Regions from separate parts of the Exiguobacterium sp. s168 genome, predicted to be linked through region 1. Evidence: riboswitches for the same ligand, from Rfam matches in the RefSeq annotation. Region 1 holds a riboswitch; each other region holds the start of a gene.
The links. A riboswitch is a leader RNA that binds a small molecule or an ion and turns the genes downstream of it on or off. The one in region 1 is predicted to bind S-adenosylmethionine.
Positions count from the first base shown of each region.

Region 2: another riboswitch for S-adenosylmethionine. It lies ahead of KNQ15_RS14820 (Na+/H+ antiporter NhaC family protein); the one in region 1 lies ahead of KNQ15_RS03610 (methionine ABC transporter ATP-binding protein).
Region 3: another riboswitch for S-adenosylmethionine. It lies ahead of KNQ15_RS08260 (amino acid permease); the one in region 1 lies ahead of KNQ15_RS03610 (methionine ABC transporter ATP-binding protein).

Region 1 covers NZ_JACSNE010000003.1:169,989-179,879, reverse strand. Annotated here, with positions in the region: gene sufC (Fe-S cluster assembly ATPase SufC) at 1-349, opposite strand, end outside; gene KNQ15_RS03625 (MDR family MFS transporter) at 483-1,733, opposite strand; gene KNQ15_RS03620 (MetQ/NlpA family ABC transporter substrate-binding protein) at 1,813-2,646, opposite strand; gene KNQ15_RS03615 (methionine ABC transporter permease) at 2,679-3,344, opposite strand; gene KNQ15_RS03610 (methionine ABC transporter ATP-binding protein) at 3,341-4,363, opposite strand; SAM riboswitch class I at 4,442-4,546, opposite strand; gene KNQ15_RS03605 (bifunctional cystathionine gamma-lyase/homocysteine desulfhydrase) at 4,604-5,770, opposite strand; gene KNQ15_RS03600 (PLP-dependent cysteine synthase family protein) at 5,763-6,686, opposite strand; gene KNQ15_RS03595 (S-ribosylhomocysteine lyase) at 6,683-7,147, opposite strand; gene KNQ15_RS03590 (class I SAM-dependent methyltransferase) at 7,151-7,789, opposite strand; gene KNQ15_RS03585 (thioredoxin family protein) at 8,328-8,609, opposite strand; gene gcvH (glycine cleavage system protein GcvH) at 8,708-9,091, opposite strand; gene KNQ15_RS03575 (arsenate reductase family protein) at 9,156-9,518, opposite strand; gene KNQ15_RS03570 (DinB family protein) at 9,553-9,891, opposite strand, start outside.
Region 2 covers NZ_JACSNE010000032.1:10,184-20,074, forward strand. Annotated here, with positions in the region: gene KNQ15_RS14785 (cysteine hydrolase family protein) at 1-139, shown strand, start outside; gene KNQ15_RS14790 (nicotinate phosphoribosyltransferase) at 157-1,608, shown strand; gene KNQ15_RS14795 (hypothetical protein) at 1,659-1,985, opposite strand; gene KNQ15_RS14800 (YwpF family protein) at 2,128-2,619, shown strand; gene KNQ15_RS14805 (histidine phosphatase family protein) at 2,616-3,206, opposite strand; gene KNQ15_RS14810 (alpha/beta hydrolase) at 3,224-4,213, opposite strand; gene KNQ15_RS14815 (metal ABC transporter solute-binding protein, Zn/Mn family) at 4,383-5,396, shown strand; SAM riboswitch class I at 5,466-5,570, shown strand; gene KNQ15_RS14820 (Na+/H+ antiporter NhaC family protein) at 5,652-6,962, shown strand; gene KNQ15_RS14825 (hypothetical protein) at 7,006-7,209, opposite strand; gene KNQ15_RS14830 (aldo/keto reductase) at 7,368-8,180, shown strand; gene KNQ15_RS14835 (YfbM family protein) at 8,304-8,765, opposite strand; gene KNQ15_RS14840 (alanine/glycine:cation symporter family protein) at 8,851-9,891, opposite strand, start outside.
Region 3 covers NZ_JACSNE010000011.1:163-10,053, reverse strand. Annotated here, with positions in the region: gene KNQ15_RS08305 (hypothetical protein) at 1-57, opposite strand, end outside; gene KNQ15_RS08300 (SDR family oxidoreductase) at 193-1,023, shown strand; gene KNQ15_RS08295 (M20 family metallopeptidase) at 1,163-2,335, shown strand; gene KNQ15_RS08290 (WapI family immunity protein) at 2,402-2,749, opposite strand; gene KNQ15_RS08285 (DUF1801 domain-containing protein) at 2,841-3,266, shown strand; gene KNQ15_RS08280 (MFS transporter) at 3,317-4,555, opposite strand; gene KNQ15_RS08275 (CBS domain-containing protein) at 4,582-5,037, opposite strand; gene KNQ15_RS08270 (MarR family winged helix-turn-helix transcriptional regulator) at 5,219-5,641, shown strand; gene mmuM (homocysteine S-methyltransferase) at 5,709-6,644, opposite strand; gene KNQ15_RS08260 (amino acid permease) at 6,619-8,022, opposite strand; SAM riboswitch class I at 8,100-8,201, opposite strand; gene KNQ15_RS08255 (polysaccharide pyruvyl transferase family protein) at 8,311-9,777, opposite strand.

The DNA.
Region 1 (9,891 bases):
TTTCATCGCCTTCTTCGCGGCGCGAGTTGATCGCTGAACGAAGGAAGTCGGAGTTCGTGACACCACTGATTTCGCTTGGGTACTGCATTGCGAGGAACATACCTGCTTGTGCGCGCTCATCGACTTCCATGTCGAGGACGTCTTCGCCGTCGAGTGTGACTGAACCAGATGTCACTTCGTACGATGGGTGACCCATCAATGCTGATGCGAGTGTTGATTTACCTGTCCCGTTTGGTCCCATGACCGCGTGGATTTCCCCGCCTTTGATTTCCAAGTTGACGCCTTTCAAGATTTCCTTGCCGTCGATCGCGACGTGTAGATCTTCAATCTTCAAGTGTGAAGCCTTCATGTTAGAATCCCTCCATCTATTCATTTCGTGACTGACGATTCAGAACACGAGCGTTACTAATTTAGTATCATTCTAATCTTAAAGAAACATGGCGTATTATTCAAGCGTCATCGCTCGCTGATTTTTCTCAAAATCATGCGTTTTGTTGAGAATCATTCGAAAGTTTCACCGGTTCCTCCAGTTCCTCGATCGTCGAACCCCGATGAATCCGTTGTGACAGTAAGAGTAGTGGTATTCCGAATAATGTCAAGCCCGCTAATATCCCGAAAATCGGTAACGGACGGTCCGCTCCATATAAACTTAACAAATGTCCTCCGGCGATCGGACCGATAGATTGCCCAATTGATGTTAAGCCCATCGCCCCGAAATAACTGCCCCGTAATTCCGGTTTGGCAAACCGATCGGTCAAGATGTCGGTCATCGTGAACATCATGACTTCCCCGCATGTGAAGATGAACATTGCGACGATCATCAACCAGATCGTGTTTGCATTCCCCATGACGAACAGTCCAATCGCAACAGTCGCAATCCCGGTCGTGATCGAGACGAGCGGTGACGTCTTCACACCAAACTTCATGATCGGATACTGCACGATCAAGACGGTGATCGCATTGATCGTGATCAAGATCGCATAGAGTGTCTTCCCGCCTTCAAGGAGTGACGTCTCCGTCAAGAACTGTGGCAAGGTCGAGTTGAACTGGCTGTAGCCGAAGACGCCGAAGATGATACCGGCGAGTGCCAGCGTAAAGGCGATATCCGTCCGCAACAGACGAACCGTCGCTCCGAACGACACCTTTTTCCCACCATGCGTCTCGGTAATCGGATGGCGTTTGAATAAGATACCGATCATCACCCCGTACACGATATAGACGAACGCCGTGATGTAAAACGTCGCGGACGTGTTCCCCGCACTCAGCAGTAAAGCGATTCCCGGTCCGATCGCTGCTGCGATGTTGATCATCGCGTAACGGATATTGAAGACGAATAATCGGTTTGCTTCGTCCGTCGTATCACTGATCAAGGCACGAGCGGATGGCTCGAAGATTGAGCGACAGACACCGTTCAAGGCACTGAGCGTAAAGAACGCCCAGAACGTCTCGACTTGTGCCAGCGCAATGAAGACGATCGCGAACCCAATCGTTCCGGCGAGCATCATCGCCCGGCGACCATACCGGTCCGACAATGTACCGCCGATGAAGCTCATGACGAGACTGGCGATCGCTGAGATACTGAGGACCCAGCCGACATCGACCGGATCGAATTTCAAAACGGTCGTCATGTAGATGGCGAAGAACGGCATCGTGATGAACGTTCCGAGACGCGAGAAAAACGTTCCAAACAAGACCCCGAGTGTCAACGGATGCAGTTGACGAATGCGTTGCATATGATTCCCCCTAACCCCTGTTTCAGACAAATGAAAAGCATCCTTCCATTATATAGGAAGGATGCCGGATTCGGTGAACTTATTTACTGACTGGAACGACTGCACCTTTGTACTTGTCGAGGATCCAATCTTGGTTTTTCTTCTCGTGCAGAACATCAAGAAGTGCTGTGACACGTTTGTCTTTTTCATCGCCGTCACGTGTAACGATGATGTTGACGTATGGTGACGACTCATCTTCTGAAGCGATTGCGTCTTTCAACGGGTTCAGACCGTTATCGATCGCATAGTTCGTGTTGATAAGAACGGCGTCGCCTTCATTGTTTTTGTAAGCTTGCGGAAGCAGCGATGCTTCGATGTTCGTCTTGAACTTGAGTTTCTTCGGGTTCTCCGCGATATCACCGAGTTGTGCATCTGTCGTTTTACCGTCTTTGAGCTTAATCAATCCTTCGTTTTGAAGGAATGTCAAGACACGACCGCGTTCCGCGACGTTTGAGCTCGTCAGAATCGTTGCACCGTTTGGCAACTTATCGAGTGACTTGTATTTCTTCGAGTAGATACCGAGTGGTTCAACATGGACGCCACCTGCGTTCGCGAACTTATACGATTTGTTTTCTTTCTCTTGTTGCTCAAGATACGGTACGTGCTGGAAGTAGTTCGCATCGATTTCTTTTGAAGCGAGCGCTTTGTTCGGAAGTACGTAATCTTGGAACTTCTTGATTTCAAGCTTGTAACCTTTTGCTTCATATTCTTTTTTAACGTGCTGAAGAATCTCAGCGTGCGGTACGTTTGAAGCACCGATGACAAGTGTTTTGTCGTCGCTGTCTGATCCTGATGATTTTTCGCCACATGCAGCAAGACTAATAGCTAAGACGGATACAGCAGCAGTACCTACGAATTTTTTCCAAGTTTTCATGAATGATTCCTCCAATATGATTAAGTTTCGAATTAACGTTTATCGATCGCACGGATCAGCAAATCACCAATGATTTGGATGACGAAGACGATCGCTAAGATTAAGAGTGTCGCAATGACGATGACATCGTTTTGAGAACGCTGGAATCCTTCGATAAAGGCCATGTCCCCAAGTCCACCTCCGCCGACTACTCCGGCCATTGCCGTATAACCGACAAGTGAGACGAGTGTGACCGTGATACCAGAAACGATGGCAGGCAACGCTTCCGGGATTAAGACTTTATAGATGATTTGGAACTTCGTCGCCCCCATCGATTCAGCTGCCTCGATGACACCTTTATCGACTTCACGTAACGCGAGTTCAACCATCCGACCGTAAAATGGTGCAGCACCGAAAATCAGTGCCGGTAATGCTGCCGTTGGTCCGAGGAACGAACCGACGATCGCTGTCGTAAATGGAATCAATAAGATCAGTAAGATGATGAACGGAATCGAACGGAAGACGTTGACGATCAAGCTCAACACTGAATAGAACGCCCGATTCTTGAACAATAACTCTTCGTTTGTCGCATACAATAGTAAACCAATGATCAAACCGAGAACGAATGTTGAAAACCCAGCGATTGCCGTCATATAGACGGTACTGCCTGTCGCTTCCCACACCATGTCCCAATCTAGGTTGTCAAAGAATGAAATCATCGGTGATCCACCTCCACTTCAACATCACTGGCTTGAAGCTTCGTGATGACCGCTTGTGTTGCTTCTGTTTCCCCGATCAACTGAATGAACAGTGTACCGAGTGCCCCTTCCTGTGATTGACCGACGTTTCCGCCGATGATGTTGAACAGGACCGGTGAATCCTTCATGACTTCCGCGAGGATCGGGCTTTCCGCTGTTGATCCGACGAACGTCAACTGAACGATTTTTCCGGTTGGGTACCGTTCGCGTAGTTTCGCGAACGTCAACTCGTTTTCCGAAGGCGACGTCAATTGTTTGACGAACTCCTTCGTCATCGCTTGCTTCGGATGACGGAAGACCTCTGCGACCGGTCCTTGCTCGACGATTTTACCGGCTTCCATGACGGCGACCCGGTGACAGATTTTTTGAATGACGTGCATCTCGTGTGTGATCAAGACGATCGTCAGTTTCAGTTTTTCATTGATGTCAACGAGTAACTCAAGGATTGAGTCCGTCGTCTTCGGATCGAGTGCACTTGTTGCCTCGTCACATAAGAGAACGTCCGGGTTCGATGCCAGTGCCCGAGCGATACCGACACGTTGTTTTTGACCACCCGATAATTGTGACGGATAGGCTTTTTCGCGTCCGTCCAAACCAACGAGTTGGATCAGTTCCGCTACCCGTTCCTTGCGGTGTGCTTTCGGGAAGCCACCGAGCTCGAGTGGGAACATGATGTTCTCTTCAACTGTTCGTGACCACAATAAGTTGAAATGTTGGAAGACCATCGAGACATTCTTACGGACGCCTCGTAATTCCTTTGGTTTTAGTGATGTCATCTCAACACCATCGATTTGGATCGAACCACTCGTTGGTGCTTCAAGCATATTCAGCAATCGGATCAAGGTCGATTTCCCTGCTCCGGAATAACCGATTATTCCAAAAATTTCACCGCGCTCGATTGTCAGATCGACATTCGCGACGGCTTCGACCGCTCCGCGCTTTGAGCGATAAATCTTTCCTACGTCTTGTAAACGAATCACAACTGTCCCTCCTAAAATAAAAAAAGTGCGCGCGTTTTAGAGCAAACGCGCGCACTTTTCAGTACACAAAACCATTTGCTCTCATCTCCCAGACTTTTGTCTGCTGGAATTAGCACCACTTCGGATTAGATCCGCGGTTGCCGGGTTTCATCGGGCCAGTCCCTCCACCACTCTCGATAAGAGTTTCGGTATTAAGTTTGTAGAATATATTCTGAATATTAGCAGGGGTTATTTTTGTTGTCAAACAGTTTTTTCAGAAACTTTTTCGAGGAACGTGAAAGCACGCGTTAAGTCTTCTTTCAAATCTTCCGCGTCTTCAAGTCCAACTGAAATCCGGACGAGACCGTCTGTGATGCCGAGTTCTGCCCGACGCTCTGCTGGGATCGACGCGTGCGTCATCCGTGCCGGAACGGAAATCAGACTCTCGACGGCACCAAGACTCTCAGCAAGTGTGAAGAAGTGTGTCGCCTCGACGAGTTTTTCTGCATTCGCTGCTGAACCAACATCAAAGCTGATCATCCCACCAAACCCAGTCGCTTGTTTCGCTTGGATGTCGTGACCAGGATGCGATGCAAGTCCCGGGTAGAAGATGTTTGAGACAATATCTTGCGCTTGTAGGAACGCAACGAGATCATGTGCTGTCTCTTCGATCGCATCCATCCGGATACCGAGTGTACGAAGACCACGGACGAGCAAGAAGCTGTCTTGCGGTCCAAGTACGCCGCCTGTCGAGTTTTGGATGAAGTGAAGCTCTTCGCCGAGCGCATCATCTTTGACGACGACAAGTCCAGCGACGACGTCCGAGTGTCCGCCGATGTATTTTGTTGCACTGTGCAAGACGATGTCTGCACCAAGCGCGAGTGGTTGTTGATGATATGGAGTCGCGAACGTGTTGTCGACGACGAGTTTAAGATCGTGACGTTTGGCAATCGTTGCGATGGCTGCGATGTCCGTTACTTTCAACAACGGGTTCGTCGGTGTTTCGACGTAGACGATCTTCGTGTTGTCTTGGATCGCTGCTTCCGTCGCTGCAAGGTCCGTCGTATCGACGAATGTCACTTGGATGTTGAACTTTGGTAAGACGCGTTGCATCAAGCGGAACGTACCACCGTAGACGTCATCCGTCATGACGATGTGGTCGCCAGACTCAAGCAAGTGGAAGACGGCATGGATCGCTGCCATCCCAGAACCGAAGGCAAAACCACGTGCGCCGCCCTCGAGATCCGCAATCAATCGTTCGATGCTCGTCCGTGTTGGGTTCGCTGTCCGTGAGTATTCGTATCCGTCCTTAAGTTGACCGATTTTATCCTGCTTGTATGTGCTTGTTTGATAGATCGGAGGTGTGACGGCTCCTGTTGCCCGGTCGACACCTGTTCCTCCATGAATCAATGCTGTCTTCTTACGCATGAGTTTCGTCCACCTTTTCAAAGATTTGTTGGCTTAAGTAGCGTTCGGCACTGTCTGCGAAGACGGTGACGATCGTACTGCCGGGGTGACGCTTCGCGATATCAAGCGCAGCAACGAGCGCTGCACCTGCTGAACTACCAACGAGTAATCCTTCGCGAGCAGCGAGTGTATGAACCGCGTCAAATGCATCGCGGTCAGAAATCGTATGAATCTCGTCGACGAGTTCACGCGGAACGAGACTTGGCCATTTCGCTGTTCCAATGCCTTCTGTCTTATGCGGACCGGCTGGACCACCATTTAAGACGGAGCCTTCCGGTTCGACGATCGCTGCTTTTGTACCGAGACGTTGTTTTAAGAAGTCCGCTGTTCCGGCGAACGTACCACCTGAACCACAACCGGCAACGAACCAGTCGATGTGCGGCAAGTCCGCAATCAGCTCAGGACCGAGTGTCCGCTGATACGTGACTGGGTTCTCTTCGTTTTCGAATTGTAACGGAACGTAACTGTTCGGAATTTCCTGACCGAGTTCTTTTGCCCGGTCGATAGCCCCTTGCATATCGAGTTCAGTCGGCGTGTTGACGACGGTTGCGCCGAGTGCCCGCATCAACGTCTGTTTTTCCTGACTGAATTTTTCCGGAACGACACAGATGACTTGAAGATTGTATTTTTTAGCGGCGAGCGCCAAGCCGATGCCGGTATTCCCGGCTGTCGGCTCAATGATCGTACCGCCTGGTGTCACATGTCCGTTTTCGATTGCTGCATCAACGAGTTGAATGCCAAGGCGGTCTTTGACGCTGCCCCCAGGGTTCATCCATTCGAGCTTCGCCAAAATGCGCGTACCAGCAGGCAAATCGAATGAAGTGATCTCGTAGAGTGGTGTGTTTCCGACGAGGTCGCGGACGTTGTTCGCGATCATCCGAAGACGATGTCCCATTCATCACGACCGGCAAGCATTTTCTCGGCATAGTGCTTCGCTCCTTTGAGGTCATGTGCGCTCGCAAATCCACATTGGACTTCGTTTTGCGCTGGAATCTCCTCTGCTGCGAGGACGTCTTTCAACGTCTTCTCAACGAGTTCGCTCATTTTTTCGACCGAGTCAAAGTTCATCATCGCCATGTAGAAACCTGTTTGGCATCCCATCGGCGAGACATCGATGACATCATCCGAGTAGTTGCGGATGTTCTCAGCAAGTAAGTGCTCGAGTGTGTGCATCGCACGCATCGGCATTTGCTCAACGTTTGGTTGCGTGAAACGGATATCGTATTTGACGACTTGGTCGACTTTACCTTCTTTATAACCCGCGACGCGGATATAGGGTGCTTTGACTTTCGTATGATCCAGGTTAAAGCTTTCGACGTTCATTTTTTGAAGTGCCATGATTTATTCCCCCATTTTCTCGGCTTCTACGAGCCAGACGAAGTGATTGTATTGTATAAATTTAACAGTGAACCCGCGTGATGTAAACAATTCTTCCATGACTGGAATCAACGGGTAGAATTCGCGTTCGAGATCTTCCACTAACGCGTCGAACCCTTGAGCACGTGCTTCACGGATCGTTTGCTGGCGTGCTTCTTCTGAGACGAACATCGTATCCGCGTAGACGATTTTTCCGTCTGCCGGTAAATGTGATGCCATCAGTTCGATTGCTTCTCCCTTTTCCTCATCTGTTAGATGATGAAACGCATACGTCGAAACGAAACTGCGTGCTTCCTTCGCTTCGAACGAGAGGAAGTGACCATCTTGTACAGCAAGCGACGGAATCTTTTCCGTCAGGATTGCCCGCATCTCCGGACTTGGTTCGACGGCGAGTACGGAGTCGTGACGTGCCAGAAGACGTTGTGTCAGGTTCCCTGTGCCTGCTCCGAATTCAATGACCGGCGACTGCGCTTTATCCGCTACTGTATTCAAAATCTCATCGTATCGACGAAAAACCTCTTTATACTCCGGATCATGTCCGGTTACTGTCTCGTCATACGTCGATGCCCATTCTGTGAAAACATCCATAAAACGTACTGTCATGCCTTGTCGTCCTCCATCTCACCAGTTAATTCCGAGTAATCGGATATGAATTAAAGTAATTTTCCATATTCGCATTGTAGCAAGGAGATTCTATCCTGGCAAGCGACCGGCTCAAAAAACTTCCAGAAAACAAAAAAAGGCGTTGCCGGCGAACCGACAACACGAATAATGTGGTTAGAAATGCTACGAAGGAAAACCCAGCTCCATTCGGAATTGTTCGCTCTTCCGCGTGGAGGACGGCGCCTGTTCGACATGATCGCCAGCTTACGTTCACTTCCTGATCGGTCCTTTCGATCCACCACCCGTTCATTGCACCGCTTCGTCTTTGGGGGACGACTTAAGGGGGAACAATACACCGGCTTAGGATGGGAGAAAGGGTTCAGGACTTGAATCGTATTGAACAATCATCTCTGCTAGACTTCCTATAATGCATTTCTAGAAGTTGTTATGAATATACCATTCATATTTCTGCGTTGTCAACGGATTATTGTAAATATTTCGACAATTTAACAAAAAGAAAAATCCAGTCGGACTTTTCTTACCGTTCTTGACAGAAAGCAAAGACGTTTTGAACGGACTGGAAAGCATAAAGTCGCTCTACGACTTGGTTTTCTTCAATTCGCAACAACGCAGGAACACTCATGACACGGGCTTCTTCTAAGAAATCCGGAATGAAATTCCCGTTCGCCTTCTGAATCGATTGACCTGATTCCGTCGCTTCGACGATATCGAGCATACGTTCCGCAATGGCGCATGTCCCGCACATCGGTGCATAGACATACAATAGCCCGTTTTCTGGGACGGTCGTGACCTCTTGCATGACGGTCGCTCCTTTCTTCGTGGTATCTGTCGTCAGTATACAAAAAAAAGAGAGCGGACGAAACGCAAGCGCCTCGTTCACTCTCTTTTCGTTAAGTATTACTCGTTGATCATCGATTTGTACGCTGCAGCGTCCATCAATGCCTCGACTTGTGAAGCATCTTCGATTTCGATGTCGACCATCCAAGCGCCTTCGAATGGTGACTCGTTGACGAGTTCTGGGGAATCCGAAAGGTTTTCGTTGATGGCAACGACTTTACCAGAGATCGGTGCGTATAATTCCGAGACTGTCTTGACCGACTCGACTGAACCGAATGGCTCGTTTGCTGAGATCGTATCCCCGACTTCAGGCAATTCGACGAAGACGATATCCCCGAGTTCGTGTTGCGCGAAATCCGTGATTCCGATGCGCGCCTTGTTTCCTGATACTTCGACCCATTCATGTTCTTCCGAATAGCGTAAGTTGTCTTTTACTTGACTCATTTCCGATTCCCCCTGTGGACTAATTTGGACTAACGTGTTCAGTATACCAAAATCGACTCTGAACTTAATACCATTTTCCTTGATACATTTCTTCCTTGAAACCGATCGTAACGTCTTTCCCGTCTGTGACGATTGGACGCTTCAGCAACATGCCGTCACTTGCGAGCAACTTGTATTGCTCGTCTTCCGATAACTCTGGAAGTTTATCCTTGATTCCTTGCGAACGGTACGATTGACCACTCGTGTTGAAGAATTTCTTCAACGGCTCTCCACTTTTTTGATGGAGTTCCTGGATCGTCGTTGCAGATGGTGTCTCCTCGACGATATGTTTGTAGTCCACTTCGACACCGTGCTGTTCGAGTGCTTTTTTCGCTTTGACACACGTACTACATTTCGGGTAGCCGTACATCGTGACTGTTTTTGTCATGTTCATCACCTCACCTTAAAGAGTAGCAGATGGATCACTTCTGCTTCAAGCGTGCGAGCGCCCCGTCAATCTGATCTTGGTGATGGGCGTCATGGGCAACGAACGACTCGACGAATGTAAGTGGTCGGAAATCCTCATAGGTTGCTTCAAACTGCTCGTCAGACAGACGGTCAAGGTGATTGACGATGTCACGCCGGACACTGATCGCTTTTTTCAACAAAGCAAGCGGATCGATATGATGCGCATATTCGACCGCCAGTCGATTGAACTGATCAAAATCCGTCTCGACGAGTGTCAACGGTTCGTCCGGTAATTTCGAGATGGCATGATCGTAATAAAACCGGTCCCATAAATACAGATGACTGACGCACTC
Region 2 (9,891 bases), on a different contig from region 1:
TACAGCTGTCGATGCCTACAATCTCGGGTATCGTATCGTCGTCCATGCCGATGCAGTCGCAAGCTTTAACGCGACGGGTCACGACTGGGCGCTTACACACTTTAAACAATCGATCGGCGCAGAAGTCGTCGGCGAATAAGAAGGGATCTGTCCGTCATGTTACAACGTAATCTTGCACTCCATACCGATCTGTACTTACCACGGTGGATGTATATCTATTGGAAAGAAGGACGTCATAATGAACGCGCCGTCTTTGATGTTTACTACCGTTCGAATCCGTTCGCAGGAGGCTATGTCGTCTTTGCGGGTCTCGAAAATATCATCGAGTATATTCAAACACTCCGTTTCACGGAAGAAGATATTACGTACTTGCAAGAGATGATCGGCTTCCCGGATGAGTTCAAGGATGAACTGCGTCAGTTCAAGTTCAATGGCTCGATCTCAAGTGTCAAAGAAGGCGAAATCGTCTTCCCGAACGAACCACTGATTCGGATCGAAGCACGAATCTTTGAAGCGAAACTCTTACAGACTGCGATTCTGAACATCGCGAACCACGAATCGCTCATCGCGACGAAATACGCACGTATTCGTCAATCGGCTCCCCGTGCGAAGTTCCTCGAAGCTGGTGCTCGTCGCGCGCAAGGAATCGATGCCGCTTACTTCGGAACGCGCGCTTCATACCTGGCTGGTTTTGACGTCACAAGCCTTGCTTCAGCAGGACGCGACTTCGGCATCCCGTGTGGCGGAACGATGGAGCACGCCGACATTCAATTCCACGATGACGAATTGACGGCATTTCGGACATTCGCTTCTCATTATCCGGATCAGGCGACATTACTCGTCGATACGTACGATACGCTCAAGAGTGGTCTTCCGAATGCGATCACGGTTGCGAAAGAACTCCAAGCCAAAGGACATAAACTACGCGGCATCCGAATCGATTCCGGTGACTTATCCTACTTGTCAAAACGTGCCCGCAACATGCTTGACGAAGCCGGATTCCCGGAAGTCGATATCGTTTTATCGGGTGACCTCGATGAATACGTCATCCAGGACTTGCGTATCCAAGGTGCCCAAGCCAATACGTTCCTCGTCGGAACACGTGGCATCACGGCCTACGAACAACCGGCTCTTGGGATGGTCTATAAACTAGTCGCGCGTGAAGTAGATGGCGAGCTCGCACCCGTCATTAAAGTATCCTCGTCAAAAGCCAAGACGACGACGCCTCACATCAAGGAAGTCTATCGCATCATCGATCCGGTGACGGATAAGTTCAAAGGGGACTACGTAACGTTGATGGACGAAGATCCGTCGACACTTGAAGCTGTCGACCTCATCGACGTCCGGGACCCATCGTTCCGAAATCGCATCGAACAGTTCAAGGTCGAGCGGTTACTTGAACCAATCTTCAAAGATGGAGAACTGGTCTATACGGTCCCAACGATTGAAGAGAGTCGCCACTTCCACGAAACACAGATCGGTCGTCTGTGGGAAGAGTACAAACGGCTGCGTTTGCCAGAAATTTATGCTGTCACATTCAGCGATCGTCTCTGGAAGCTCAAACTCGACATGATTCGGGATACCCGACTGGCGAGTGGTTTAAAATAAGACGCCAAAAAGCGCCGTTCCTCCCCCCTCAGGAAGAACGGCGCTTTTTCTCATGTTAATCCTGCTTCGTTTCCGACAGGTGTCATTTCTGTTGGCGCTTGTTCCATCTTCTTACGAAAGTACCACGCGAAGCCGAGTGCACCTCCGATGAAGACGATATACGTGATGCGTTGACCGAATTCAGCTAAGGAATCCGCGTAGAAAATACTGATTAAATGATCACTTCCACTAATGAGTAGCAAACAGGCAATCAGGAGCGCAATGCGATATGCAAGCGTCGGGCGGTCTGTCGGTTCAGCATGCCAATACATGATGATATGGTGGGCAAGTAGAACGATACCCAGGATTCCTAATATTCCAATGAGTACTTGCGGCATAATGAACGATCCTCCTGTTTAGTAGTATCTAGTCTTATTTAAACATAGTTCATACGAATTTCGTCAGGAAAAGTTTCCCGTCCCCCATTCCTCACGGTATACTGTAGGAAAATCGTAAGCGAACAAAGGAGGGCATTTTTTCATGAAAACCTTTAAGTTATGCACGTTACGCATTTTAATGGACGAATCAGGACGTGATACGACGATTCCCGTCGCCATTCAGGACGGATTGACGGTCAGTACCGAACAGACGGCACAGTGGGTTGCAGAAATCGTCGTTCCTCCGATGGATCAGCCGATCGTCGATGAATTGTTCACAAAACATTTACGTGCTTTGATTGAAATCACGATCTCACGACCTGATAATGATCCTGCCGCGATGATCGTCACGCCCCTTGAACGGACTGCCTTAAGCGAACACGTCTCGTATGTCTTCACGGGTAAGATGGTCATGATGAAGAATGATTTATCTGAATCAATCCTACGCGAAGTCGTCGAAGATGGATTCGCTGGCGAAGAACTCGTCCAAGAATATAAGGATCGTCGTTCGAAGCGCGGCGCGCATATTACGAGCATTGCAAAGGAAACGTTCAAGCAGTATCTAGCAGAACACCCGAAAGCGCCAGTCTCTTAAGGTTTTTCGACCTCGTCCGTGATGTGATCCGCTACGTTGATTCGATCAATCGTATAGTGATCCGTATATTGGATATAATTCGCACACGCGTTTTTCAAAGGTGTCCGGTAACTGAACGTCGCATCAATCGATGATAAAGCTGCCTTAATCGTATGCGAGTGACAGACGATCAAGATCCGTTTGCCCGCATGCATGCGTGTCACTTCCTGTAGCGCCTCGAACACGCGATCCTGGATGGCTTGTTCCGTTTCGAGACCTGGCACAAGTGTCGTATCGTTCGCTTGAACGGCCTCGTAAATCGCTGCGACCGGTTCACCAGAGGCGGCACCGAATTCGCGTTCGACAAGTCGCTCGTCTGTCGCCGTAATCGTCAAACCGACAGCACGCCCGATGATTTCCGCTGTCTCAACAGCACGGGACAACGGACTTGCTAATAAGATATCCCATTTTTCATTCGCTAGATAAGCGGCGCTGAGTTCCGCTTGTCTTCTTCCTGTTGCATTCAACGGTATATCTTCTCTTCCTTGAATCCGTTCGTTTAAGTTCCAATCCGTCTGACCATGCCGCACTAAACAAATTTCAGTCATGTCTCTGTCTCCCTCATTTAAGAAATATGACTGATTGTATCATGTTTTCCATTCGGAAGTTGTCGCGGTGGCAACAGTAGCACCTGACAGGTGAAACGTTCAATTCGTTCGAGCAATCGCTCGATCTTCAATGGATTTTCCGTCTGAGCAAAACTGGCAAGCGAATGGGTACCGTTCGGAAAAGAAAATAAACGGACATCAGCTCCGACATCGGCTCCTTTTTCGACGAAATGGAGTGCTTGCGAAAAGGGAACGATTGGATCTTTTTTGCCATGCAAGAGCATGATCGGTGGGGCATCCGAAGATAGGTGTGTGACCGGTGAGACGTGTGTCATCAGCTTGCGCCATTCTTCCCGTCCACCCTTATAGAACTTAATGTGGGCGATCCAAGTCTGAATGAAATTAAACAATAAAAAATTCGTCGGCGGATATAAAGCGATGACACCACTGATCAATGGCATGTGGCGTTCATCACGCTCTCCGACAAAAGCAGTTGGGGCAAGTGCCGTCGTCAACATGAGTGCGGCTCCGGCAGAGTCTCCCCATACCATCATCCGTCCTCTTAAGATACGAAGGTCCTCTGCTTCCTTGTTCAAAAAACATAACGCATCCCGTACATCCTCGAGGTTATCCGGAAAATAACTGCCCTCTTCGAACAAACGATAATCGATGCTACAGACGGCAACTCCGAGTTCAAGTAGGCGGTCAACGATTGGATTAAAGCAGAACATATCGTCCCGTTCTCCACGAACGAATGCACCACCGTGTGCGTAGATGGCAACTGGAAACGGTCCTTCCCCCAGCGGATAATAGAGATCGAGCTGTAAGGTGCGGTCCCCCACCTGTTTATAGATGAGTGTCCGCGGTGCAAGTTGTTTTTCTGTGAGTGGCAAGGCGGGTTCGGTCCACCGAAGTAATGCACCGTAATTGTTCCAGATGCTCGCTCCCGCTGCTGCTGTCGTCAATAATGCAGCTCCCCCCATTAGCCATGCAGTTTCACGTTTCACTTGATCACCTCCAAAAGACGTGCCAGTTTCTTCACTTTATTATCCTTTTACCCCGTTTTAAAAGAAGTCGAACGTCTTGGTATTCGTACTTGACGCTTCATCGGCGTTCCGCTATAGTGAGAAAGTCCAAATCGGAATAGTTACGTTTTAATAATGGAGGTATCATATAATGAAAAAAATCATTCCCGCTTTAACAGTTGCCTTCGCGAGTGCAAGCGTCCTCGCGGCTTGCGGATCAAATACCGATTCATCGACTTCAGATAGCAAACAGACAGAAGTCTACGCATCAACGTTTGCGACGGCTGCTATCGCCCGCGAAATTGGTGGCGATCAAGTCAATGTCAAAATGATTGTACCACCTGGAGCGGATCCCCATTCTTACGAACCAACATCAAAACAACTCACTGAGATTGCTAAGGGCGACTTGTTCCTCTTAACCGGTACGACGCTCGAGCCGTATTCGAAAAAAATTCAAGAGAGCCTAAAGGGTACAGACGTCCGCTTCATTGAGACGAGTAAAGATGTCAACTTACTAGAATCTGATGCTACACTTCATGCACATGAAGAAGAGGGGCATACAGAAGACGAACATGCCCACGAAGAAGAAGGGCACGATGATCATGCAACGGATGAACACGCGCATGAAGAAGAGGGTCATGACCATGGAAAATACGATCCACACGTCTGGCTCGATCCTGTCAACGCGAAAGCAATGGCACGCTCGATTACAACTGCCTTATCAAAAGAAGTACCAAAAGACAAAGCAACATTCGAGAAAAACTTAAAAGCGTTCGATCAGCAAGCAGATGAATTGGACGAACAATTCAAACAAGTGGTTGCTGATGGATCGAAAAAAGAACTTCTCGTCACACATGCCGCATACGGTTACCTCGCAGAACGATATGGTTTCACGCAACTACCGATTGCGGGAATCTCTCCTTCCGATGAACCGTCACAAAAGCAACTGGCTGCTTTAGTGAAAGAAGCACGGATGCATGATTTGAAATACGTCGCGTTCGAAGAGACGGTCTCACCTAAGGTCGCACGTGTCATCCAAAAAGAAATCGGAGCTGAATCCGTGACGATTCATAACCTAGAGTCGGTCACGAAAGCACAACAAAACAGTTCTTATTTCAAGTTGATGGAAGAAAACGTCCAAACGTTGAAACAAGCACTTCAGTAAAGTACAGTTGACACGCGTTACTCAATGCGGTACGGTAAGAAACGTGTTTTACAACAATTGAATGACTTCTTTTTATCGCGAGAAACGGAGGGACTGGCCCAATGATGTTTCGGCAGCGGACGATTTGATTCGTACTGTGCCAAATCCAGCAAGCGAAAGCTTGAGAGATAAGAAGAGCGTCTTTATTTCATAAAGACCTCCTTCTTTCTTGCGAAGGGGTCTTTTTTTGTATCTTTGAGAAACGAGGTGTCAACAATGAATGAAACCATCACGCCTAACAAATGGGCACTGCTTCCCCTCGTCGTATTCTTGGTCCTCTTCATCGGAGCCGGGATCTTCTATGGCGACTTTTACAAATTCCCGATCCTTATCGCTGCATTGATCGCTTTGATCTTTGCTGCAATCACGACGAAAGGATCCATCAATCAAACGGTTGAACGAATTGCAACGGGTGCCGGAAATCCCGATATCATGATCATGGTCTTCATCTTCTTATTAGCCGGTACGTTTTCTGGAACGGCAGAAGCAATCGGTGCCATCGATGCGACCGTCAATGCTGCTTTGACGTTCCTACCTCCATCACTCCTGATGAGTGGTCTGTTCGTCATTGCCGCCTTCATCTCGATGGCAATGGGAACATCGACTGGAACGATTGCTGCACTCGCGCCGATCGCCTTCGGTATTCATGAAGCAACAGGCATCAACGTTGCGATCGCAGCGGCTGCTGTCGTTGGTGGATCGATGTTCGGCGATAACTTGTCGTTCATCTCGGATACGACGATTGCTGCCGTTCGGACACAAAAAACGAATATGCGTGATAAATTCCGAACGAACTTCATGATTGTTCTACCGGCTGCTATTTTAACGGTCATCCTGCTTGCATTCGTTTCCGGTTCTGGTGACGTCGTCGAAGCAAAAGCATTCGAGTTCTATAAGTTAATCCCATATCTCGCTGTCATCGTCCTTGCACTATTTGGCGTCAATGTCATCCTTGTCCTCATCGGTGGTACGTTACTCACCGGCATCATCGGTATGATTGATGGTAGCTTCGGCTTGAGTGGCTTCGTTCTCTCGATGTCTGAAGGAATGATGGGCATGGCGGAAATCTCCATTTTGACGCTCCTCATGGGTGGTCTCGTCAGCTTGATTACGTTCAACGGTGGAATCGCCTTCTTAAAAGAGACGCTGACACGCAAGATTTCACAGCGTCGCGGTGCCGAATTCAGTATGGCGGCACTCGTCAGTGCAACGAATCTTGCGACAGCAAACAATACGATCTCGATTCTCGTCGCTGGACCACTGGCAGCTGAAATCGCCGATACGTATGAAGTCGATCGCAAGAAATCAGCGAGTATTCTTGATATCTTCTCTTGTGGGATTCAAGGCATCATTCCGTATGGAGCACAACTATTGATTGCAGCAGAATTGACGAAAACGGCTTCTCCTGAACTGATTCCGTATCTGTTCTATCCATTCCTCCTCTTCATCTGTGGATCAATCGCCATTTTCTTCGGATTGCCACGCATGAAGAAGACAGCGACGAAGCAAGAAAAAATTTCTTCGTAACCATAAAACAGGTCCAATCGCGTCGACGATTGGACCTGTTTTATTATTTTTTATGCTTCGCTTGTCGTTCTAAGATTAAATAAGCAATTGCCGGAAGGGGGAATTGAACCAGTCCAGCGCCTCCCCAAACCCATGGATTACGTCCTGATTTTCGCGCACTAAGAAATAGACCCACTGCCTGCGTTACTAACAAGGCGCCAATACTAAACCAAGTACATTTGGATAACTTTTTATTCTTTTGAGCCATCTTTTCTCCCCCCTCTTTTAACACACGATTAAATCTCATGATTCTTTTCTATTTTACCTTATTTCATTCCTCTATGAGCATGGAAACGGACGTCTTCGTTCGTTCATGCTAAACTAAACGAGCAAATCTAAACTACGTTTTATGAGGAGGAGTAACACATGCAATACGCAAAACTTTCAAACGGTATTACGATTCCCCAAATCGGATTCGGTGTCTGGCAAGTAGATGAAGAGACAGAAGCACCTGCTGCTGTCGCTGAAGCATTACGCGTCGGCTATCGTCATATCGATACGGCTGCTGTCTACAAAAACGAGCGCGGTGTCGCAAAAGGAATCAAGGAAAGCGGCGTGAAACGTGAGGATCTCTTCTTAACGTCAAAAGTCTGGAACGATGATATTCGTGCCGGTCGGACGAAGGAAGCATTCGCAGAATCGCTCGAACGTCTCGAAACAGATTATCTTGACCTTTATCTCATCCACTGGCCGGTCGAAGGCTATATCGAAGCGTGGAAAGCAATGGTTGAACTGTATGAAGCAGGCAAGATCAAAGCGATCGGTGTCTCGAACTTCAAAGAACATCACCTCGATACATTGGCAGAAGAGGGCTTGATGGCACCAATGATCAACCAAGTCGAGTTGCATCCACAATTACCACAACATGAACTGCATGAATACTTGCAAGATCACAACATCCAAGTCGAAGCATGGAGCCCACTCATGCAAGGGAAATTCCTCGAAATCAACGACTTCAAGGAAATCGCAGAGAAGCACGGCAAGACACCTTCACAAGTCGTCTTACGTTGGCATCTCGACAACGGCATCGTCGCTCTTCCAAAATCCGTTACACCAGAACGCATTGCGGAAAACTTCGACGTCTTTGATTTCCAACTCGATGCCGATGATCTTGAGAAAATTGACCGTCTGGCAACGGATGTCCGCCTCGGACCGGATCCGGACGAAATCGATTTTTAATCTGACGATTCACGTAAAAGAGAACGTCTTCCATATGAAGTCGTCTTGATTCATCTGAACGACGAGAGACCCGTTTCCAGTCTACGACTTGGAAGCGGGTCTCTTTTTTATGATTTTAGCTGATCAGACATAATAAATTAAAATCGTATCTTCCGCTTCTTCTGCCTTTTGAAAATAGGCGCGTAAATCGGCGAACTGTTCCCAGACATCCTCGAATTCGCCCGGTGTTCCGGCTTCATCATGAATCGAAGCGAATGCCCGTTGATCAAAATTCCGCATCACCTCAGCCGAGATGATGAGGAGTGGCAAGGGAAGAATGCCGACGATCGCCGCTTTCTCCTCATTGACAATCAACTCTTCGCCAACGATGGCTCGTCCCAGGTTGTAATGTGTGTCTTGATCAATATAGATATCGATTTGATTCATCAAATGATAGATGGCATTCGTCTGTTCGAGAGCAAATAATTGTTCATGATCGGGTTGTGTCTCATGAATGAATAAAATCCAGTCCATGATGATGTGGGGATCGTTTCCGAACGACTCCCAGACCGCATCCGTGACGCGGACGAAATGTACGTTTTCCATTCTCCCCCTCCCTTCTGTACTCTGTATTCCCTTTTTAAATTCGTTCTATACAAAAAAAGAGCCAGATTTCTCTGACTCCCTTTCCTTAGATCGCTTTTTCGTCTTTTTCTGATTCTTGCCATGCTTCAAGCGTATCTTTCCCTGGCAAGTTCGGAATCGAGTCCGCATAGAATCGTGGCTCTTTTCCAGCTTTTCGTTGCCCGACATAATCTTCGAGCGCCAGTTTCGCGATTTTTGAAAGACGGAAGATCGCGTACAAGTTAACGATCGCCATCAGCCCCATGAAGATATCTGCTAAAGCCCACACGAGGTTCGCCGATTCAACGAGTGAACCGAAGACGATCATGACGAGAACGAGCACACGATATGCCATCAAGACTTGTTTATTTTCACGGATGAAGTTAATGTTCGATTCACCGTAGTAGTAGTTTCCGACGACGGAACTAAAGGCAAAGAGGAAAATCGCGACGACCATGAATCCTGTCGCGAGTGATCCAACTTGTGATGCGAGGGCACCTTGTGCTAAGTCGATCCCAGCTACCGGTTGACCACTAGCATCTTTTGTTGCCACTCCACTGACAAGAACGATCATCGCTGTCGCTGAACAGACCATCAATGTATCAACGAAGACCGCAAACGATTGAATCAATCCTTGTTTGACTGGGTGAGAGACTTCCGCTGTTGCCGCTGCGTTCGGTGCCGAACCCATACCGGCTTCGTTTGAGAACAAACCACGGCGAATCCCGTTCAAGAGTGCTGCACCTACTGCACCACCTGCGAGCGTCTTGAATTCGAATAGACCTTCTTGGAAGATCAATTTAAAAATACTTGGCAGTACTTCAAGATTCGTCGCCATGATATAGAGCGCGATCAGGATGTAACCACCTGCCATGATCGGTACGAGGAACGACGCGACAGTTGCGATGCTACGGACGCCACCAAAGATGACGAGTGCCGTCAGCACGACAAGTCCGACCGTAATCCAGGTCTTATCAAAGCCGTATTGATTTTGAAGTGAAAGCGAGATCGTATTCGATTGAACGGAATTGAAAACAAATCCGAATGAGATCGTAATCAAGATACTGAATAAGATCCCTAACCAACGTTGACCGAGTGCTTTCTCCAT
Region 3 (9,891 bases), on a different contig from region 1:
GGCTTCTTGTAATAATTTTTTGGCAAGATGCCATTGATCGGATGTCAGCGTTCTCATCTCCCTTTTTACAGCGATTGTGCTGTTGTAGATGTACCCCCTATCCACCAACACTAGACGCATCGATGGGTTTAATCTCTATTTCTCCGGGAATGTTTCATAAGGTGAATGATATGACTTGGGAGGGATTTAGCAATGGGTAGACTCGATCAAAAAGTAGCTGTCATTACCGGCTCGGCAACAGGGATTGGACAAGCGACCGCGCTTGTCTTCGCAGAACAGGGAGCAACGGTCATCTGTGCCGATGTCTCATTTGAAAAAGCACAACAAACAGTAGAACAGATTACACAACACGGTGGAAAAGCGGAAGCCGTCCATGTTGACGTCTCAGACGTCGAGAGTGTCGAGCAACTTGCGAAGCACATCAAAGAGACATACGGTACGGTCGACGTCCTCTTCAATAATGCCGGAATCGATGAACAAGGCGGGAAAGTCCATGAGTATCCCATCGATCTCTTCGATCGGATCATCGCGGTCGACTTGCGCGGTACATTCCTCGTCAGTAAATTCTTGATTCCACTCATGCTTGATAACGGTGGTTCAATCATCAATACATCATCGATGTCTGGTCGTGCAGCTGACTTGAACCGGTCCGGTTATAACGCAGCGAAAGGCGGGATTGCGAACTTCACACGCGCGATGGCAATCGATTATGCGCGTCATGGCATTCGTGTCAATTCGTTGTCGCCAGGAACAATCGAAACACCACTCATCGATACACTTGTTGGTGAAAAAGAAAAAGAGCAAGGTAAACAGTTCCGCGATGCGAACGCTTGGATCACACCACTCGGACGACTCGGTAAACCACGCGAGATGGCAACGGTCGCCCTCTTCCTTGCTTCTGACGACAGCTCATATGTCACAGGTGAGGACATCACAGCAGACGGCGGTATCATGGCTTATACATGGCCGGGAGAGATGTTAATCGATTCGAAATGGAAAGACGAAGCAGAAAAAAGTGAATGAGCAAGGTACGGTGTAACCCTCTGGTTGCACCGTTTTCTTTTATCTCAAGACGTTCAGCCCCGTAAATTATTTTACGAATTCGTTTACCTCCCTGAAGTATTTTTATCAGGGTACAGGATAGGTAAAGGGGGAAATACTTATGCAAACAGCAATTACTTACTTACAACGGTGTCTTCAAATTCCAAGCGTCAACCCAATGGACGGAGAAGAAGTCGTCGCACGTTATGTGTACGATGTACTGGTTGATTATCAGATCTCGACAGAATGGATTGAAGTCTCACCAAAACGAATCTGTCTCGTCGCGATCGTTCCTGCGAGCGAGGAGTTTTCACGTCCTGCTGTACTCGGATTATCTGGTCATCTCGATACGGTTCCTGTCCAAGGAGACGGCTGGACGAAAGATCCATACGGTGGTGAAATCGAAGACGGACGCATTTATGGTCGTGGGGCTTCAGATATGAAATCAGGTGTCATGGCGATGGTGCAAGCGCTCATTCAATACAAGGAACGTCAAAACCGTCCGAACACCGTCAAACTTCTGATTACATCCGATGAAGAAAATGGCATGACAGGAGCTCGTCATTTGACCGAACAAGGGCATGCGGATGATTTAGATGCTCTACTGATCACAGAACCGACGAGTGGGATGATCGGTTATGCACAAAAAGGGGTTGTCGGGATAGAAGTAACATGCCGTGGGAAAAGTGCACACAGCTCTGCCCCGCAACTGGGACGTAATGCGATTGATGACGTATATCGCGTCATCCAGGAAGTGAAGTCGGAACGCTTCTCGATCACGGCGAATCATCACTCGGCACTCGGTCCGGTCGTGGCGTCGATCACCTCGATTTCAGGAGGTGAAGGACCAAACGTCGTTCCGAGTCAGGCTTCGTTCTATATGGATATCCGGACGATTCCTGGATTCGGTCGAGCGGACGTACTTGCTGCCTTTACGGATATTGAGCGTCGACTTGTTGTAGAAGATCCCGACTTTGACATGAGCGTGACCGTCATTAAGGATATTCCTTCCCGTGAAACCGATGAACAAGCGCCTTTCTTACAACAGGTCGCAGATACGATGGAACAGGTCAGCGGCGTGATACCACGAAAAATCGCGATCCCAGGTGGAACGGATGGTGCGATGTTCAGCCAAGCGAAAAAAGCATTTCCGATTGCGATTGCTTCTTTCCATGATTTTCGTCTCGCGCATCAAGTCGATGAGTCGATTCCGTTGTCCGAGTATGAACAAACGATTGCGTTTTGCTTCAACTTGATCAACACACCATTACATCAATCACTTCCATCGCTTTAAATAAAAAAGGAACGACTTTCGGGTGGAATACCTAAAGTCGTTCCTTTTACTTTTACTGTGTTTAGTTTAGTACACACCAAGCTGTGCCAACGCCTCACTTAAATAACTTTGATCACTACGAAACTCTTGACTTGTTCGTCCGTCAGACCAACTGATGAAAACACGACCAAGCCGGTCATATCGTAAACGGAGACGAATCACGCCCTGCTCGAATACGACTTCACCGTGTAACGACTCATGGACGCGAGCAAAGGCACGGATGAACAGATCATATTCGTCAAATGAAACTGAAATGTTGTGTTCACTATCTTGTCCCTTCATCTGAATCGTTAGTTCTTCTTGTGTTGGATAGACGTGTAAGATGTCCCATGATACACTGCTTTCTTCTCCTCGAAACACGATGCGATGCTTCATTCGATTTCCACCTCTGAGCCACAGGATATTTACTAGCACTTCTCGAAAGTAAAAGTAACTGGTATCGTCTTAATCCGAAAGGAGTCTGCTTATGTCTGATACGCCAAAGACAGGTCCTACCGAACAGTCCGTTGATGTCTTTCTGGCACTAGTCGAACCGCCACTACGTCAAGCAGATGGTATCACATTACGTCAGTTCTTCGAAGATGTCACGAAATACGAAGCCGTCCTTTGGGGTTCATCCTTGATTGGTTTTGGTTCCTACCATTATCGCTATGCCTCTGGTCGCGAGGGCGACAGCTTTTATGTTGGCTTTTCTCCGCGCAAGACGAATCTCGTCCTTTATCTCGCGCTTGGTGAAGACGAAGTCTCAGAACGACTACTTGCCCGTCTCGGTACGTATCGACGCGGTAAATCCTGCCTCTACGTAAAACGACTGACTGACATCGATTTAGACGTACTTCGGGAAATGATCGAGCACTCGATCCGCACGTTAAGAGACAGGTACCCTTCTTGATTTCAATCAAAAACAGCCGAAGCAGATTCGCTTCGGCTGTTTTTTTAAAATTAATGTCCGCCTTCCGTCCGATCGATATGGCGAATGTGTTTGAGATTGACCCCGATGATGATGACGGATAAGAGGACAAAGCCACTTCCGACATAAAACGGTAGGTTTGCGTTGAAGATTTCAGCCAATTTACCGGCCATGAATGGCGCGATGGCTGCCCCGAGAAAACGTAGGAAACTGTATGCCGCAGATGCTGTCGAACGTTCGACAGGTGCTGCGTCCATGACAGCTGTTGTGATGAGCGTGTTGTTATTCCCAAGCACGGCTCCCGCTAAGATGACACAGACGATGACGACGGCTGGCGTTTCCGTGAAGATCCCCATTAAAAGAAGCAAGATTGCGAATGTAATCAACATCATGACCATTGCTTTGATTGTTCCGAACCATTGTTTCAGTTTCGGAGCCGTTAAGACCGATGTGATCGCAAGCAACATTCCCCAACCGAGGAAAACGAATCCGAGTCCTTGCGCTGGTAGTTTCATGACGAATGGTGCATAGGCCATGATCGTAAAGAACCCAACGTTATAAAGTGCCGCCACGATCCCGAGCGTCAAGAGTGAACGATGCTTCATCGCTTGAAACGGTGCTTTTAATGATAACTTCTGTTTCGGTGCGACAGATGCTGCTGGTTTTGGCATCAAGAAGAGCAAGACGAGGAATGCGATGACCATGATTGTCGCAACACCCATGAATGGAGCGCGCCATGTGATCGAACCGAGCGTTCCACCTAACAATGGTCCAATCGAAATCCCGAGACCAACGGCTGCTTCATATAAAATGATCGCTTTTGCTGTTCCGCCTGATGATAGCGAAACGATCGCAGCGAGTGCTGTTGCGACGAACAAAGCGTTCCCAAGTCCCCATCCCCCGCGTAACGCGACGAGCGTCCAAATGCTGTCTGCTTGCGAAGCAAAACCAGCAACGATTGCGATGACGGCAATCCCGAGCATCAATGTTCCTTTTTGACCAATCCGTGATGAGATCGCGCCTGTAATTAACATCGCGAATGCCATGACGGCGTTATAACTTGTAAATAAGAGCGTTACTTCACTTTTTGACGCTTCTAAATTCTCGGCAATCGTCGGTAAGACAGGATTGACGAGCCCCATTCCCATGAATGCTGTAATACTGGCGAAAAAGACTGCCCAGACAGCAACCGGTTGATGGAATAATCCATGTTTGCTTTCTGCTAATACCGTTTCCGGCTCAAGCGTCGTTGTTTTTTCAGCAAGTGCCATAGTGTCCCTTCTTTCTATTGAATGTGTTACATGAACTGTTTAAACGAATGGCGAATGACGTCGCCTCGACTAATAATCCCAACAAGACGTCCTGCTTTAAGGATTGGAAGCTTTTTGATCCGTTTTGCGCCAAGTGTCGCCGCAATCTCTTCCATTTCGGTGTCAGCGTCCGCTGTTACGACTTTCCGGCGTGCCAGTTCCATGACAGGTCGGTTCAAGATATGACGAATCCGGTCTTCATAATCTTCTTCGTCTCCTTTGATGACATCTACATATAAGAATGTATCGACGATGATGTCCTTGTGTTTTCCGATCGCGCGCATGATATCTCCGTCACTGATATATCCGACGACTTCTTGCTCAGCATTGATGACAGGAACGCCGCTAATATCAGACTGAATGAATCGTTCGATGACCGTCCGAATCAGATCTGTATCGTTTACCGTGATGACTTCTTGTTTCATCGACTCATTAGCTTTCATCTGAATTCTCCTTTGTCGTTCGTTTCTCATATAAAAAGTTGTATGATACAATTAAAAGAACAAAAATGATTGTATAATACAACTACAACTCTGTCAAGCCTCCTGCTTTTCGGATTGACAGCTTATCCACATTGGGTAATCATGAGGGACAGAGAGACTTTTTTGAAAGGGGAGATACCCGATGTCTCAACAAGCACTCGAAACCATTGAATTGGAGTTAGCGATCCTGATCCGGCGCTTGACGACAGCGACGGCAGACAATCGTAATTTGGATCGTGCTTCCTACCTGTTACTGCGACAATTAGCGGATTCCGGTAAGGTCGGTGTTAAAACACTTGCCCGTGAACTTCAGCTTGATGTCTCGACCGTCAGTCGCCAAGCTGCGGCACTCGATCAGAAGCAACTCGTTGAAAAAGTAAAAGATCCGACAGATGGACGTGCCTTCTTCTATCACATCACAGATAAAGGACAAGAAGAGCTCACGATTTACCGGACAGCGCGCCTCGCGAGCATCGAACGTCTCCTGATGGACTGGCCATCGGATGATGCCGAAGATTTTGGACGCCTGCTCCAACAATTTAATCGTGCCTTGCGCGAACGATAACGGAATCACACCATTAAAAAAACGGATGCGAAATCAATCGATTTCGCGTCCGTTTTTTCGTCATTATTCATGATGTATGAGTAACCTGACAAACCGAACGAATTTGTGCGATGTGTTCAGGTGACGTTCGGCAACAACCACCGATCAATCGTGCCCCTGCCTCATACCATGTCTTCGCGACGGTTTGGAACGACGTACACTGATTCGTACCCGACCATGTTTTTGCGACCGGATCATAGACCTCACCAGAGTTCGGATAGACGATTATTGGCACGTCCGTCAACGCCTTGACGTGACGGATAAAGTCAGTCGCGTAAGATGCCGGAAAACAATTTGCACCGATTGCTGCCAGTTGCGGGTGTTGTCCAACCGTCTCAATACACGTCGCAAGTGCCGTTCCTTCACTGATATGTGTCGCATCTTGAAGCGAGAACGTCAGCCAAGCAGACACTTCTGGGTACGCTTCAAGTATCCGGAACAACACGACCGCTTCCTCGAGCGACGGAATCGTCTCGAATGCCAGCAGATCCGCTCCTGCTTCAATCAACGCTTCGATACGTGGTCTGTGAAAGGCTTCTAGCACATCTGCTGACACCACGTAATGACCGCGATACTCAGAGCCATCTGCTAAGTAGGCACCATAAGGACCCACTGATCCCGCGATTAATGCGTCACTCTTTCCGCTACGCGAGCGTGCATTTTGCGCCAAGGTGACTGTTTGTCGAATCAGCGCCTGTGCTTCTTCTGTCGTAATATGACGTTGCTTGAATCCTTCAATACTTGCTTGATAGCTTGAAGTGATGGCAACATCGGCACCTACTTCAAAGTAGTCACGATGGACGTGTTCGATCTGTTCCGGTGCTTCGATTAAGAGACGTGCTGACCAAAGCGGGTCGTTCAGGTCGAATCCCTTCTGTTCAAGTTCGGTTGCAAGGGCACCATCTAAAATGAGAAAGGGAACTTCCTGTAATCGTTGATCAACTGGATTTTTGATTCGGGACATCTTCAACACTCCGTTTCTGAGAAGAATTCGTGAACGCATGAACGACATAACAGATCACGATGAATGGAATACCACAGTACAAGGCAATGCGTTGGGTCGGATCAAATCCGATACCAATCAGGGAAATCAAACAAACGACGAAAGCAACGATCGGGACGAATGGAAAGAGTGGTGTGCGATAGACCAATTCGTCGACCGTATGCCCTTCGCGGAGAAATTGTTTCCGGAAGCGATACTGGGCAACGCTGATACTCATCCAAACGACGACGACAGCGAGACCGGAAATCGAGACGAGCGCAATATAGACACTTCCTGCTGCATAGATGCTAGACAGCAAGGCAAGTCCTCCGCCAAGCATGCTGAACAATACGGCTCGTAGTGGCACCCCATTTGGCGTCACCTGGGCGAAGAAGCGTGGAATCATGCGTTCGTTCGCAAGCGACCAGAGCATCCGAGAGGCGGCGTAAAGTCCAGAGTTCGCTGCCGACAAGATCGCTGTCAAAATGACGAAGTTCATCACGTCTGCTGCGTAAGGAATTCCGATTCGTTCAAACACGGCGACGAACGGACTTTCGAGTACGCCTTTCCCTTCCGTTGGCAACAAGACGGCTAACACGATGATCGTACCGACGAAAAAGAGAACCAGTCGTAAAATCGTCGTCCGGATCGCAAGCGGAATCGTCCGTTTCGGATCGACTGCTTCACCTGCTGCTACACCGATCAGTTCCGTTCCCGAGTAAGCAAAGTTCACGGCAAGCATCGTCATGAAGATGACGAAAGCGCCATTTGGGAACAACCCGCCTTCGGTTAACGAAGAAAAGAATGGAGCCGGACTACCATCTTGCAGTGGAATGAAGCCGACGATGGCTCCCGCACCAAGTAAAATGAAAGCAATGATCGTCACGACCTTAATCGCTGAAAACCAAAACTCGACTTCAGCGAACACGCGGACCTTCAAGACGTTGATACCAAGGATCATCGCAGCGAATAAGGCGCTGAACACCCACACCGGAATCGACGGGAACCAACGTTGCATCAAAATACCTGCTGCCGTGAATTCTGAACCAAGGGCGACCGTCCACGTCAGCCAGTAGAGCCAGGCGACTGTGTAACCGGTACCGGGTCCGATGTAATTCGTTGCGTATTTATGAAATGAACCGGTTTCCGGCATGTGCACGGCGAGTTCACCGAGACTTAACATAACTAAGTAGACGACGACTGCCCCAATCAAATACGACAAAATCGTCCCGACCCGTCCTGCTTGTTCTAACGTATAACCTGTACTTAAAAACAATCCTGTTCCAATGACACCACCTAACGACAGCATAATCAGATGACGTGATTCCATCTTGCGTCGAAAAGCCCCACTCGTTTTCATGAATTCGTTTCCTCCTCATTCCACCTATTTCAAACAAAAAACGCATCCTCACGGATGCGTAGGTCGACAATTCGGAAATCTTATCGATCGGGTGCAGCACCCGCAGGAATTAGCACAGTATCTTTCGACCTGTTGCTGAGGTTTCATAGGGCCAGTCCCTCCACCTCTCTGGATAAGTATGTAATTGTTCCTAACCCTATCAAGTCTTTTTCGAATTGTCAACACAATTCAGAATACTTCTATCCAAAAAACATTCCGCATCGTATCGATCCGGAATGTTTGGAGGTCTTATTTTTTAGCGAATAAATCCGCTGTTTTCAAGGCTGCACGAACCGCTTTCCGGTTCAATGTCCCTTGCAGATGTTTCATTTTCTTCGTTTGGGCAGCCAGTTGCGCTTTGAGCGCCGCAATCTCTTGATCCTTTTGAGCCGTTCCTGTTTGTTTCTGCAATGCTTTGATTTTCTTATCTTTTTCAGCTAATTGTGCTTTTGTTTGTTTTTGCGCATCCGCAATCTTCTTCTCTTGTTCCGGGAAGAACCGTTCGAAACGGGCGACTGCTTCTTCAAGACTTACGCCAGAAATCGGTTGGACTGGTGGGAGCAACTCAGTTTGCGCCATTTGACGGTCAAACGGTACATTCTCAGGATAGTTCGTCTCTTGATAGATATGCTCAAGATCATTCACGTTCAAGAAGTCAACGAAGTTGTCGAAGTTACGCGCTTGAACACGTGCTGGACTTTGGAAGTCAGCGTTGGCTACGATGTCGGATAATTGTGTATCCGCTTTGATGTCGTTCGCCCAAATGTGCGTCAATTGATGGTATTCCGTCAATTCGCGCATCCGTGCATCTTTTGGAATGAGGATACTCGGCGTACCCGCAAGCGTCGCTGTGATGTTTCCGTGCAAGCGCGCACCAAAACTAAGGTCTGCTTGTCCGATGAAATCGAACCATGTCTGTGCGTTCAAGAAGAAACGGACCCGATCATTCATATAAGCAGGATCCGACATCTTCACCGGATAGTTCGTCACTGAAAGATCTGCGATCGGGTGCGTTCCTGTGTACGTTAACTTCAGTTCCTTCATCCACTGGGGAATGAAGTAATGATTCGGGTATTCTTCCATTCCGCGTGTAATGAAATCAAGGACGTTTTGTGGAGCCAAACGTGACGAGTTGACCGTAATCATCGACTCAGGTGTGATGTTCGTTTCACGGATGTGCAAGTCGCGACCAAACGCGTACATCGAAGGACATCCAATGACACGATGATCGATCCCTTCGCGGAAACCAAGACGTGTTAAGTATTTCGATGTGATCTCTCCGCGAAGACCAAGCATGCTTGAGCGCTCGAGAACGGCACTGACGAATGCTTTAACATCTTCATCGAATGGGAATCCACCATCTAAGTCTGGTTCAAACGGTGCACGTAATCCTACACCGATGACGACGACTGGAATCTTTAATTTTTTGATGAGACGTGTATATTTCCGTAACGTCGGTACGAATTCTTTTCGGAATGCGTCCGCTAACGGAATGACATAAAGATCAAAGTTGGCATTGATTTCGTCTGCCCGTTCTTCGTCGTAATAGTAATAGTCAGGTGTAATCGTCGTACCTTCTGTCATCAACGTACGAAAGATACTGTATTGATAGATAAGATTTCCAACGTTTCCTCCAATGGAATTATGTTTCATCAAATAAGGAGCATCGAACTGTTCGAATGGTGTCATACCTGCACGAATAATAATACGTTTCATAATAGATAAACTTCCCCTCTCGTCTGCTTCATTCGTCCTCGCAAGAAAAAAAAAAACGGAAAAATATATTATCAGTTTTTTTCAATCTCATTAAGAATAGATGAATTTTATTTC